DNA from 2 places in the Paenibacillus sp. DRB1-1 genome. Region 2 is predicted to be linked to the other one. Evidence: riboswitches for the same ligand, from Rfam matches in the RefSeq annotation. Region 2 holds a riboswitch; the other holds the start of a gene.
What was found. Region 2 has a riboswitch for cyclic di-AMP ahead of ACQW03_RS11045 (3D domain-containing protein). Riboswitches for the same ligand answer to the same signal wherever they lie in the genome.

Region 1 (5,463 bases), 1.4 Mb from region 2:
ACATCAGCATATTCATCAGCCCGACACCCTTGCCGCCAAAAATGACGTTTAGCATCATTTCTCCCAAAGCAGCCATACCACCCAGTGGGGTTAGTGTATCATGCATATTATTGACCGAACCTGTCGTTGCCGCTGTTGTGACCGCAGTGAATAAAGCCGATTGTCCAATGCCGAAACGAACCTCTTTCCCTTCCATGCTTCCTTGAGAAGCATCCACACCCAGTGTCTGGATTAACGGATTACCTGTCTTTTCAGACACATACGTAATGGATAGAAAAATTAGAAACAATACCATCATGGAGCTAAAAATAATCCAGCCCTGTTTACGATTACGGGCAAACAATCCAAAGGTATACGGCAATGAAGCCGGCATTACCCACATTGCCAAAATTTCCAGCACGTTCGTCCAAGGACTTGGATTTTCAAAAGGATGCGCAGAGTTAGCTCCCGCATAACCGCCCCCGTTTGTCCCCAAATGCTTGATGGACTCCAGAGAAGCAATGGGTCCCATAGAAATCTGCTGCTGTGTTCCGCTCAGTGTCGTAAGATCCGCCGTAGGCTGTAGCGTCTGTGGTACCTTCAATCCAACCAGCACCAGCGTAAGCACAAAGGCCAGCGGCAGGAAAATTCTTATAATGGCTTTAATAAAATCTTGAAAGAAATTGCCCATCCCTTCACCGCGCCGCGTCAATCCCCTCATAAAAGCCGCAGCAACCGCAAAACCGGAAGCAGCCGAAGTGAACATCATCATCGTGACGAACGCCATCTGTGTCAGATACGTAAGCCCGCTTTCTCCGCTATAATGTTGGAGATTCGTATTCGTCATAAAGCTGATTACCGTATTAAAAGCTAGTGATGCTTCCATATTACTGTTTCCCGCAGGATTACCGGGAAGCATTCCCTGTATACGCAACAGCAAGTAGCTGATCGCCACAAGCACGACATTCGTTGCAATGAAACTCATAACATACGTAGTCCAACGCATGCTCTCCAGCTTCTTCAATCCTACTATCTTATAAATCAGCTTTTCTGTTCCGCCAAAAATCCGATCCGTCCGATTGGGTTCATTCGAGAATACATGATACATATAAGTGCCCACTGGCTTTACCAAGAGCAGCAATATGACGATCACAATTCCAATTTGAAGCAGCTCCATCCTTTATTCCTCCTTCAAAATGCTCCTGCGTTTGGAACAACAGACCTGCTTCCAGAGCACCAATTGTGTGCACACGTTTGCGAAAACCCGCTACCTATGATGCTTAATATTCAGATCTGTTGTTCCCGCCCGCTCTATCCCCTATAGCTGACTAGAACTTTTCAGGGTTCAGGAGTGCGTAGATTAAATACATAAACACAATAGCCGTAAGCCCAAGTATAACGATCATCCTCTTCGTCCTCCTTTAGAGGTCTGCGCATCACACCAGCGTACAAACAGCAGTATCACTCCATAACTCACAGCCATGACGAGCAACATGTATATATCCATCATGATTATACCCTCCGTATCGGTCCTCAGATCGCCATTCTTATTTGATCATAAAATCATAAAACAACTATGTTATAAGTGCTTATCCGTTCAGCAGAAAACCCACCTCTCCGTTCAATGTGTAGATCACATGATCCGCTCCCAATCCCCGATAAATTCCTTGTGGATTACAGCCGTGCGTAATAACATAGATCGATTCCGATGTTAGCGGCCGACATATTTGCAGGAAACGGCAAGTTAGATTCAAGCTGTTCTCGAACAAATACACACTACCAATTTCTTTTTTTGGAAAATTCCATTTTCCTGCTTGCATAGTATTGATGCGGACAATGTGCTCCACACCCATTTTTTTGAGCTGTCGTTCCTCCTGGGCGCTATTCGTCAGAACTGCAAACGCCAATTTTTTGAAAATAAGCAATTTCACAAAACTTCTGCCCGCTTCATTCGGTGCAGTGACAATAATTAACCGACCTTCCATCAGTAGCTCCTCTCCCGGTATAAAAAGACAACAAAAAGAAGCCGAAGGAAAAAGGCTTTCCTCCGGCTTCTTACATATCCATGATAAAATAAACCATGGCTGCACACGGCGGTTTGTTGCCTCTCCCTGTACGCTTACGAGGTTAGCTGTCGGATTCGGACGTGAGAGTCGCCCTATTTCTGGCACTTGACCGGAAAATTCACCCCATGAGACACACGGCTTCCGAAGCCGTACAGTCTCGATTGGTTCCCCCGCTTTTGCAACTGCAAAATTCAGCGCTATAGACATTTCGTTGTTGCTTCATTCAAGTTAATTTGAAATTACGTCTTGAATCATACACCCGCGCATGGAAGACTGTAAAGCTCAACTGCGGGGTTATAAATCGGCCTTTAGAGCCTAGGATATTAATAATAGCGCTTACAATACTACTATGCTTATCACAGCTCCTTCAATCTCTGTTTTTCATCCCTTTTCAAAAATGACAAGCATGTCAATATTGGCGTAGGGTAGGGCGTTTTTGGCCTTTTTTTGTAAAAAGAGAAGAAAATACGCTATATGTACCAGCTAAACACCGATTGAACCCGCTTTTATAAGAAGAAACACCTTAATTCGCTCCATTTGCGGTGCGATTTACTGTTTTGAACAAAATACGATTTTACAGCGGCTAAAGGCTTGATACAGCTTTTCAAAACTTGCAACCTCGCTTTTAATTGCTTACAATTTAATTGCTGAATATTGAATAAGGAGAGATACTATGACCGTTTATGAATATGATGCGCAAACCCTGCAAGGGAAACAAATTCCGTTATCCACATATGAAGGGAACGTTCTGCTTATCGTGAACACTGCCAGCAAATGTGGGTTAACCCCCCAATACAAAGCGCTACAAGAGCTATATGACCAGTACCATGAACAGGGGCTCGAAATTTTGGGATTCCCCAGCAACCAATTTGCCAAACAAGAGCCAGGTTCCAGCGAGGAGATTTCCGAGTTTTGCCAGATCAATTATGGTGTTACCTTTCCGATGTTCGCCAAGACAGATGTCAATGGCGATCAAGCGCACCCCTTATTTCGCTACTTGACCCAAACTGCTCCGGGGGTATTAGGGTCTAAAGCGATCAAATGGAATTTTACTAAATTCTTAATTACACGAGAAGGTAACGTATTTAAGCGCTATGCACCGCAAACCACTCCAGATAAGCTGGCGGGAGATATAGAGCAGCTTTTGCAGCAAAACTGACATCCTTCTTTATCACAGTTAATAAATGACCTATTGTCTACCGTTGCTTCTGTGGCTAAAGGATATAACGAAAAATGCTTAACAAAAAAAGCATCCCTTCACGTAAACCGTGTCAGGATGCTTTTTTAACTGAGTCTTGCATATAATGCGGTCGAGAGGACTCGAACCTCCACGGGCGTACGCCCACTACCCCCTCAAGATAGCGTGTCTGCCATTCCACCACGACCGCAAATCATAATGTAATGAGGCAACAGATTTATTATACTCTCTCATCAACTATTTGTAAACAAAAACATAATAATTATTTTATATGTTATTTTAACTAACATATATGAGCGATAAGAATATTTAATTTGACACAAAAGCTATTTAAATGTAAATATATATTACATATATTTCGAATACAGTTTGTTTCCCCAAAGTAAAGAGTTAAATAACATAACATAAGGATTCACTTCGAGGAGGCGAACCACCTTGCATAAAGGCAACCGTTTGCTGAACTATGCATTATTGTTGGACCCTTCCCTACCTGTTGGTGGCTTCACCCGTTTTAACGGACTGGAGAAACTATTCCGTAACGGACATTTGAACAGTCTACAAGACCTGGAACATTACATGCTGGATGATTTGTATCCTCAATTTACAACCGTTGACGGCATGGCTATCAAAAGTCTGTATGTCGCCATCCAGCAGAATGACAGTTGGCGGATCGCCCTCATTGATAAGATGCTGCATACCCAACGTCCCTCCTGGCAGCATGTGAAGGAGTTTCGTCTATCCGGCCAGCGTCTGCTCAAGCTCGCTAAGGCTCTTTATCCTTGGCTTGAATTTGACCAGTTGGAATCCATACTCATTCAATACAATGCGATTGGCACACTCGCTACCGTTCACACCTGGATTAACTTCCTCCTCGGAAACGATGTAGAACAGACCGTTCACGGCTATCTTAGCGCAGCGGTGTCCTCCTGTGTGGAAGATGCCTTCAAATTACTCAATCCTCCTTATGAGGAAAAGAACCCTCTTATGGAGCGTATGACAAGCGAGCTGCTCTCCGCCTGGAAGAAGCTTAACGAGCCTGAGCCAACTGCATTCCAGCGTCGCCTTCTTCACAGACATTGGTCCAGCTCCTACATCACTCTACCTCTTTATACGAGCCATAATAGCCAATCGGATGAACCTAGACTGTTTTCCTCCTCAGGTCTATTCAAACGCCTTCCTGCATCCCCCTGATGCGTCGTTTCGCCAATGTGGTCACAACACCAAAAACACTCTGTCCCTTTCCTCAGGTGGCAGAGTGTTTTTGGTCCACATATAATCGCAATTCACACCATTGGCAGACTCTAGACGGATTATCAGAACCACCTAGCACTTAATTAAGTAATTAATTCAACAAAATGACGCATTTGCGATTGTAAAAACACGTATAAAAGTGTATCATAGTGTTAGATGGTTAATTCTAACATGTTTACTGATGATTATTATAACACACCAATTATTCCGCAAGAATCCGTAAGGGGCGATTTCTCTTGAACAACAAAATGCCTGTCACCTCCTTCGGGTGGGCCATCAAACAACGGCTTGTCGAACTTCGACTGGATCAGAAAACATTTTGTGAGACACACAATATTCCGCCTTCACGCTTGTCCAATCTGATTCACGGCACCCGCAAAGCACAAAGGTACAGAAAACAAGTTGCTGCAATTCTGAACATCGACGATAACGATTATAAGGAGGCACCGCACTCTAAACCTAACAAGCATTCCAGTTACATATAGGTCATTCCATATCACCAAGAAACCAAATAAACCCGTAAAGCGAACCCCTCCAGTTCGTTTACGGGTTTTCAACCCAGACATCTTTAGCCAAAAAATTATTCCGGCTTTGTTTTATCCTTCTCACTTTTTTGCTTACGGTATTTCGCAAATTCAACATATTCTAAAATAAAATTCTGTTCTTCCGTCTCAAGATCTTCTGCCTGGCAATTCAGTGGCCCCATCACTCCAAAAAAATAAGCAGCCTTCTGCTCCTGAAGTACGCCTTCTCCTGGCTTAATCCCTTTCATTAACCAATCGAGCGATACATTAAAAAAGTCCGAAATCTGAATCAAATGGGTGGTACCCGGCGTTGTTTTACCCCTTCTCCAATCACCGAGATTCCCTGAACTGATTTTAAGTTTTTCACAAAATGCCTTCTTGGTCATTCCGCGATCCTTAATCAAAGCTTCAATCCGCTGATAAATAGTTTGATCTCCCAAAATGT
Region 2 (5,463 bases):
GCTGGATGTCCTCAACACGAAACGTGACATCTCCGCCGTACGATTTCCGAACGACCAAGTCTCCTAAACTCATCACACTGTATCACCCCTCCTATATCGTATGGGTGAATGCACAGTTTGGTTCCAGCTTAGGATATACCTGCCTCCAACAGCACAGCGCTGAGACGCGCAAATTCCTCAATACTTAGCGTTTCTCCTCGACGCGAGGGTTCAATACCAGCTCGTTGCAACAACGGCTCCAGCGTGTCCCTGTTCTCTTTGGTGAAGAAACGGCTTTTTAAGTTATTGGAAATGGTTTTACGACGCTGGGCAAAAGCAGCATGAACCACTTCAAAGAAATGCTTCTCATCCACCACTTCCACTGGAGGGGCTTCCCGTACACGCAATCGGATGACTGCAGACTCCACATTCGGCTGGGGAATAAATACTGTATTCGGCACAATACAGACTAATTCAGGTTCGCTGTAATATTGCACTGCAATGCTCAGACTGCCGTAATCCTTCGTCCCAGGAGACGCAGCCATGCGCTCAGCCACTTCTTTTTGGATCATAACAACGATATTCTCCAAAGGGAGCTTGTCCTCCAGCAGCCTCATCAGAATCGGTGTAGTAACGTAGTACGGTAGATTAGCCACAACACTTACTTTGCTCACGTCTGCAAAATCGGCTGCGAACACCTCGCGCAAATCCAGCTTCAGCACGTCTCCATGACGTACCTTCACATGCTCGTAAGGGGCCAACACTTCTTCGAGAATTGGCAGCAGCCGCTGGTCAATCTCGACAGCGGTAACTGCCTTGGCCGATTGGGCCAGCTTCTCGGTCAAAGCACCAATCCCAGGACCGATTTCAAGTGCGCCCTTTGTCTCATCCAATCCGGCAGCATTTACAATCTTATTGAGAATATTCTGATCAATCAGGAAATTTTGTCCCAAACTCTTTTTGAACGAAAAACCGTGCCGTTGAATAATGTCCTTCGTACGCCGCGGTGTTGCTATATCTTGAATCCCTGTCATATAGATATCACAATCCTTCACTTTCAATTTGTGCCAGCGCCCCGGCAAATTCCTCGCGGCTGATCTGAAATACAGAGAGCCGTTTATGTAGCTGCTTTCCGTTACAATAACCAATACCCAGCACATTCCCTAAGGCCATACGGCGTGCAGCAGCATTGGGATGGGTGATGAGTCCAGCATCAATCAGGTCCGCCCACTCAATCAGCGGGTCGGCGCCTTCCACTGTCGTATGGACCCGTGCAAGAGCGTGTCTGATCGCTTCCGGTGAGGCATTCTCCACGCCAATATCTCCTTTGCGCGTCGCTTCTGCCTCGGGTATAAAGGCCTGCTTGCAGCCAGGCACCTTGGAAGCGATAATCTTACGGATGCGCTCCCCTGCATGATCAGGATCGGTTAAAATGATGACCCCCCGCCGCTCCTGCGCCAATGCAATTTTACGCAGCGTCATTTTATTAATGGCTGAGCCGCCAGTTTCTATCGTATCCGCTTCAACAGCGCGGCGAATGGCCACCGTATCATCCCGGCCCTCTACCACGATCACTTCCTTGATCATTTGCGTTTCCCTCCACTGCTACAAAGCAAGCTATATTTATCTTTCCCTGCTTTTGAAAACAAAATAAGAAGAGGATATCCTCTTCTTAGCATGGCATAACTATGTTGTTAATACTATCGCATTGCCCTCAACATACACAACCTGTTTTAGTTGATTTCAGGCTTTACGGGTCCGATAACATATACGGTTTTACCGTGCTTACGACCAAATTGGTTGGCTCGGCTTAAACTCTCATAATACACATCGATTTTGTGACCTTTAATCGCGCCACCGGTATCCTCCGCACGGCGGAAGCCCACCCCTTCGATATAGACCCACCAGCCGATTGGGATTACACTCGGATCGACAGCGATGGTGCGTCCTTCCGTGACACGTGCGCCGGATGCAGTACGTGTACCGATCCCTGGCTCCTGTGAGGAATACGCCGTCATGGAGACATTTTGTAAAACTTTGCTATATTTAAAATTTACGCCTGCTTTACGGACAGCACTGCCCGAACTAACCATTGTTGCCTTAACCGCATCATTGGGACCGACGGAAGCAGCAAGAACGACCGGTTTTTTCTTCGTTCCTACAGCAATGACCTTATCCACACGATTCTGTGCAACTTCCTTGTTTACCAGCTGTTTGGATACCAACTTTCCATCATGGTATACCTTTTGAACGTGCTGGACTACCACACCCGATTTGCCGCTTTGAATGACCCGATTATCGCCTTTATAAAGACTCGGATCGGCCGTTTTGATGACCTGATAAGGCACCTGTTTTTTCTGTTCGACCTGCTGTTTCTTCACACGGACGATTTTTATGTCCATGTTAGACGAAACAGAGGCATCCAACGCAGGATAAACTTTATCCGTTGAGGATAATTTATAGCCCGAGGTACGAATGGCACCTTCTACTGTATTTTCTGTTGTGTACAGCTTTTTCGTCTCATTGCCTGAAGATACTTTAACTTGATTGGCACGTTTAATGACTACGCGATCCCCATCCTGTACTGCTCCATTTAGCGGCATGGAAACTGTATCATGCGGCTGAAGTGAAATGGAATGCTCGCTCAGCAAATCTTGAAGCTTGGATTCCCGGGTTTCTACCGCAGATGCCTTGCCATCGATGACAAAAAAGACTTGTTTTTTAGATTGCGTGTACATCAGAATTGAAATCATAATCGTTAGCGCGATTAGAAAAATAGCAACCAAGGCAGCCTGGCGCACATTCTCTTGCTTCCAACGCAATACGTAAGACATGCTGGATGAGCGTGACTCATGGGTCTCCTCTTTTTGGAAAATGCCCATTTCCTCCGTCCTCCTTACATAGCCCGCCGTCTGGAGTAAGACATAGTTGAGATTTGACGTGACTATAACAGATTTTCTACAAGACAAGCCCAAACTGCGACTGTCCTGCACCATGTACCCGTCTTCGCGGCATGCTGTCCTCCCCTGTTTAACCACAGTATGATGACAGATTTTCTTTTATTCACAACAAAAAAAGCCAGAGAAAGAGACTAGAGAGCTCTTTCGTGGCTTCCGGCATGTGTGAATATGCGGGAAAACTCATGCACGAGATGGCTTCTCTCTTGTTACGCTTACGGGGTTAGCTGTCGGGTTCGGACGTAGAGAGTCGCCCTAGCTTGGGTCAACCGCTCATGGCGGTCGCCTTCACATTCACCCCGAAGACCCAGAAAGAAATCGAAATACGGCTCCTCCACCTATTCAATCCCATCCTGGAAAAGAATTTCGGTCGAGCCGGCTGGCGGAAGAGACGTTCCCTTCTTGCACATACGCCGGACGTACTGTAAGCCATATCGGTTCCCCCGTTCCCTGTAAAAGGGACTCAGCGAGACTGGTTCATGAAATGACTTGTTGATGTTTACATTCAAACAACAATTCACTGAAAAGATGATATCTTGTTTCTATGCATGTTGTAAAGCAGGTTTCAAGTACATTTTTTAAAATATTCGGTTAAAATATTGTAATATTCTCGAGTTTCCTGCAACAAATTCATGATTAGCTTCGTCTATCTCTTTATTTTGATCGATTTCTTCACTTTTTCATTGAATGTCAAATCGTTCCAAGGCATTTTGGGTCGTTATTGACACTAATTCCTCCACTGTAATTCCCTTGATTTGGGCTGCGGCCTCTGCTACCAGTCTCACATGTGCGGACTCATTTCGCTTCCCGCGGAACGGATGCGGCGTCAGGTAGGGAGCGTCCGTTTCAATGAGTAGACGATCCAGCGGCACCTGTGCGAGCACCTCTTTTGGCTGCTTGGCATTTTTGAACGTTATTGGACCACCGAAGGAAAGGTGAAATCCCATATCCAGCACCATTTTGGCAGTCTCCCAGCTACCCGAAAAGGAGTGCATGACTCCGCCAATCTCACTCGCTTTTTCCTCGCGCAAAATCCTAACAATATCTTCATGCGCATCCCGGTTATGGATAACAATGGGCATTTTGAGCTCACGAGCCAGACCAATTTGATTTCGAAACACCCGATGCTGAACATCCTTCGGTGAAGTATCCCAATAATAATCCAGACCGATCTCACCGATGGCTACAACCTTCTTATGACTGCATAACGATGCAATCCATTCTAGATCGCCCTCCTGCATTGTAATAGCATCCTGCGGATGCCATCCAACTGCCGCATAAATAAAATCATACGTCTCGGCCAATTTCATGGTGGATGGAATCGTCTCACGATTAAATCCGATATTGATCATCCGTGTTACTCCTGATTCGACAGCACGTGCTATAACTTCTTCACGATCTTCGTCAAATTGTGGCGCATCCAAGTGAGTATGAGTGTCGAATAAATCCAAGGTTTACATCTCCTTTTTTTACTTACATTTCTATATAGTTGTCTATTCTTTGACAAAATAATTCCTTATTTCGGCAGGAAGCCTGTCTTTTACCGCGTTCAATTTATTCTGGGGAAAATACATATGATATTTTCCTCGGTGAATACCACTTATTGAGCGCACAATTTCCGAAACTTCGGATATTTCACTCACCTCGCCCTGACGTCCAAGCAGTAAAATCTGGTTGTCCGTCGAGCCACCCTGCCGAAACACATCATAAGGAAGATCTGTCGGAAAATCAATTTCAAAATCATATTCAGGGTGCAAACCAGCCTCTTTCAAAGCTTCTCTAATACTGTCAATGGTATCTGTATCCATATTTTCAATCTCTACATATTTATACAATCTACGGTCCATAAAACGGCTGCTCAAATCGCTTAAAATATCGTCCTTTTCTCGTTTCCACTGGCTAAATACGGTCTGGATTAATGACTCGTCGAGCATCAGATATTGCTCTACTGTAAGCTCTCCTTTCAACAGATCCGGTAGCGGGTCCAGCAGAAAACCAAACTCATATCCGTTTTTAAACAATTCCTTTGCTCGCTTGAAAATTTTACGTAAAAGGATTTCCGAGCTGCGTGTTACAGGATGAAAATAAATTTGCCAATACATCTGATAGCGTGACATTAAATAATCTTCTACTGCATGCATGCCTGATTCCTTTACAACAATTCTACCATTATGAGGACGCAGCAGTCGTAAAATACGATCCAAATCAATCGTGCCGTAGTTGACACCTGTCGAATGAGCATCCCGCAACAAATAATCCATACGGTCAGCATCTAGCGGACTGGTTACCAAGTTGACAACAATCGGCTTATCATACGTTTTGGCTATAACCGCAGCCACCTTTTTTGGAAGCTTGTCGTCGACTTGCCGTAGCACAGCGTTGATCTTTGTGTCTCCCAGTACAATGCGGCATGTCCAATCCTCATGGTTCATATGAAAGGCTTCCTCAATTGAATGAGAAAATGGGCCATGCCCCACATCATGCAATAGAGCTGCACACAGCGCAACCAGCCTTTCCTCCTTCGGCC

Region 1: it holds a riboswitch for cyclic di-AMP, as region 2 does, so the genes downstream of both, ACQW03_RS04775 (hypothetical protein) here and ACQW03_RS11045 (3D domain-containing protein) in region 2, are expected to answer to the same signal.

Annotation. Positions count from the first base shown of each region.
Region 1 is NZ_JBODQH010000001.1:1,062,805-1,068,267, forward strand. Features, by position in the region: gene kdpA (potassium-transporting ATPase subunit KdpA) at 1-1,156, opposite strand, end outside; gene ACQW03_RS04770 (potassium-transporting ATPase subunit F) at 1,308-1,385, opposite strand; gene ACQW03_RS04775 (hypothetical protein) at 1,569-1,964, opposite strand; cyclic di-AMP (ydaO/yuaA leader) riboswitch at 2,080-2,252, opposite strand; gene ACQW03_RS04780 (glutathione peroxidase) at 2,719-3,204, shown strand; tRNA gene ACQW03_RS04785 (tRNA-Leu) at 3,351-3,433, opposite strand; gene ACQW03_RS04790 (urease accessory protein UreF) at 3,697-4,434, shown strand; gene ACQW03_RS04795 (hypothetical protein) at 4,731-4,979, shown strand; gene ACQW03_RS04800 (helix-turn-helix domain-containing protein) at 5,075-5,458, opposite strand.
Region 2 is NZ_JBODQH010000001.1:2,501,972-2,507,434, forward strand. Features, by position in the region: gene yabG (sporulation peptidase YabG) at 1-73, opposite strand, end outside; gene rsmA (16S rRNA (adenine(1518)-N(6)/adenine(1519)-N(6))-dimethyltransferase RsmA) at 129-1,013, opposite strand; gene rnmV (ribonuclease M5) at 1,021-1,566, opposite strand; gene ACQW03_RS11045 (3D domain-containing protein) at 1,713-2,861, opposite strand; cyclic di-AMP (ydaO/yuaA leader) riboswitch at 3,133-3,415, opposite strand; gene ACQW03_RS11050 (TatD family hydrolase) at 3,617-4,387, opposite strand; gene ACQW03_RS11055 (HD domain-containing protein) at 4,430-5,463, opposite strand, start outside.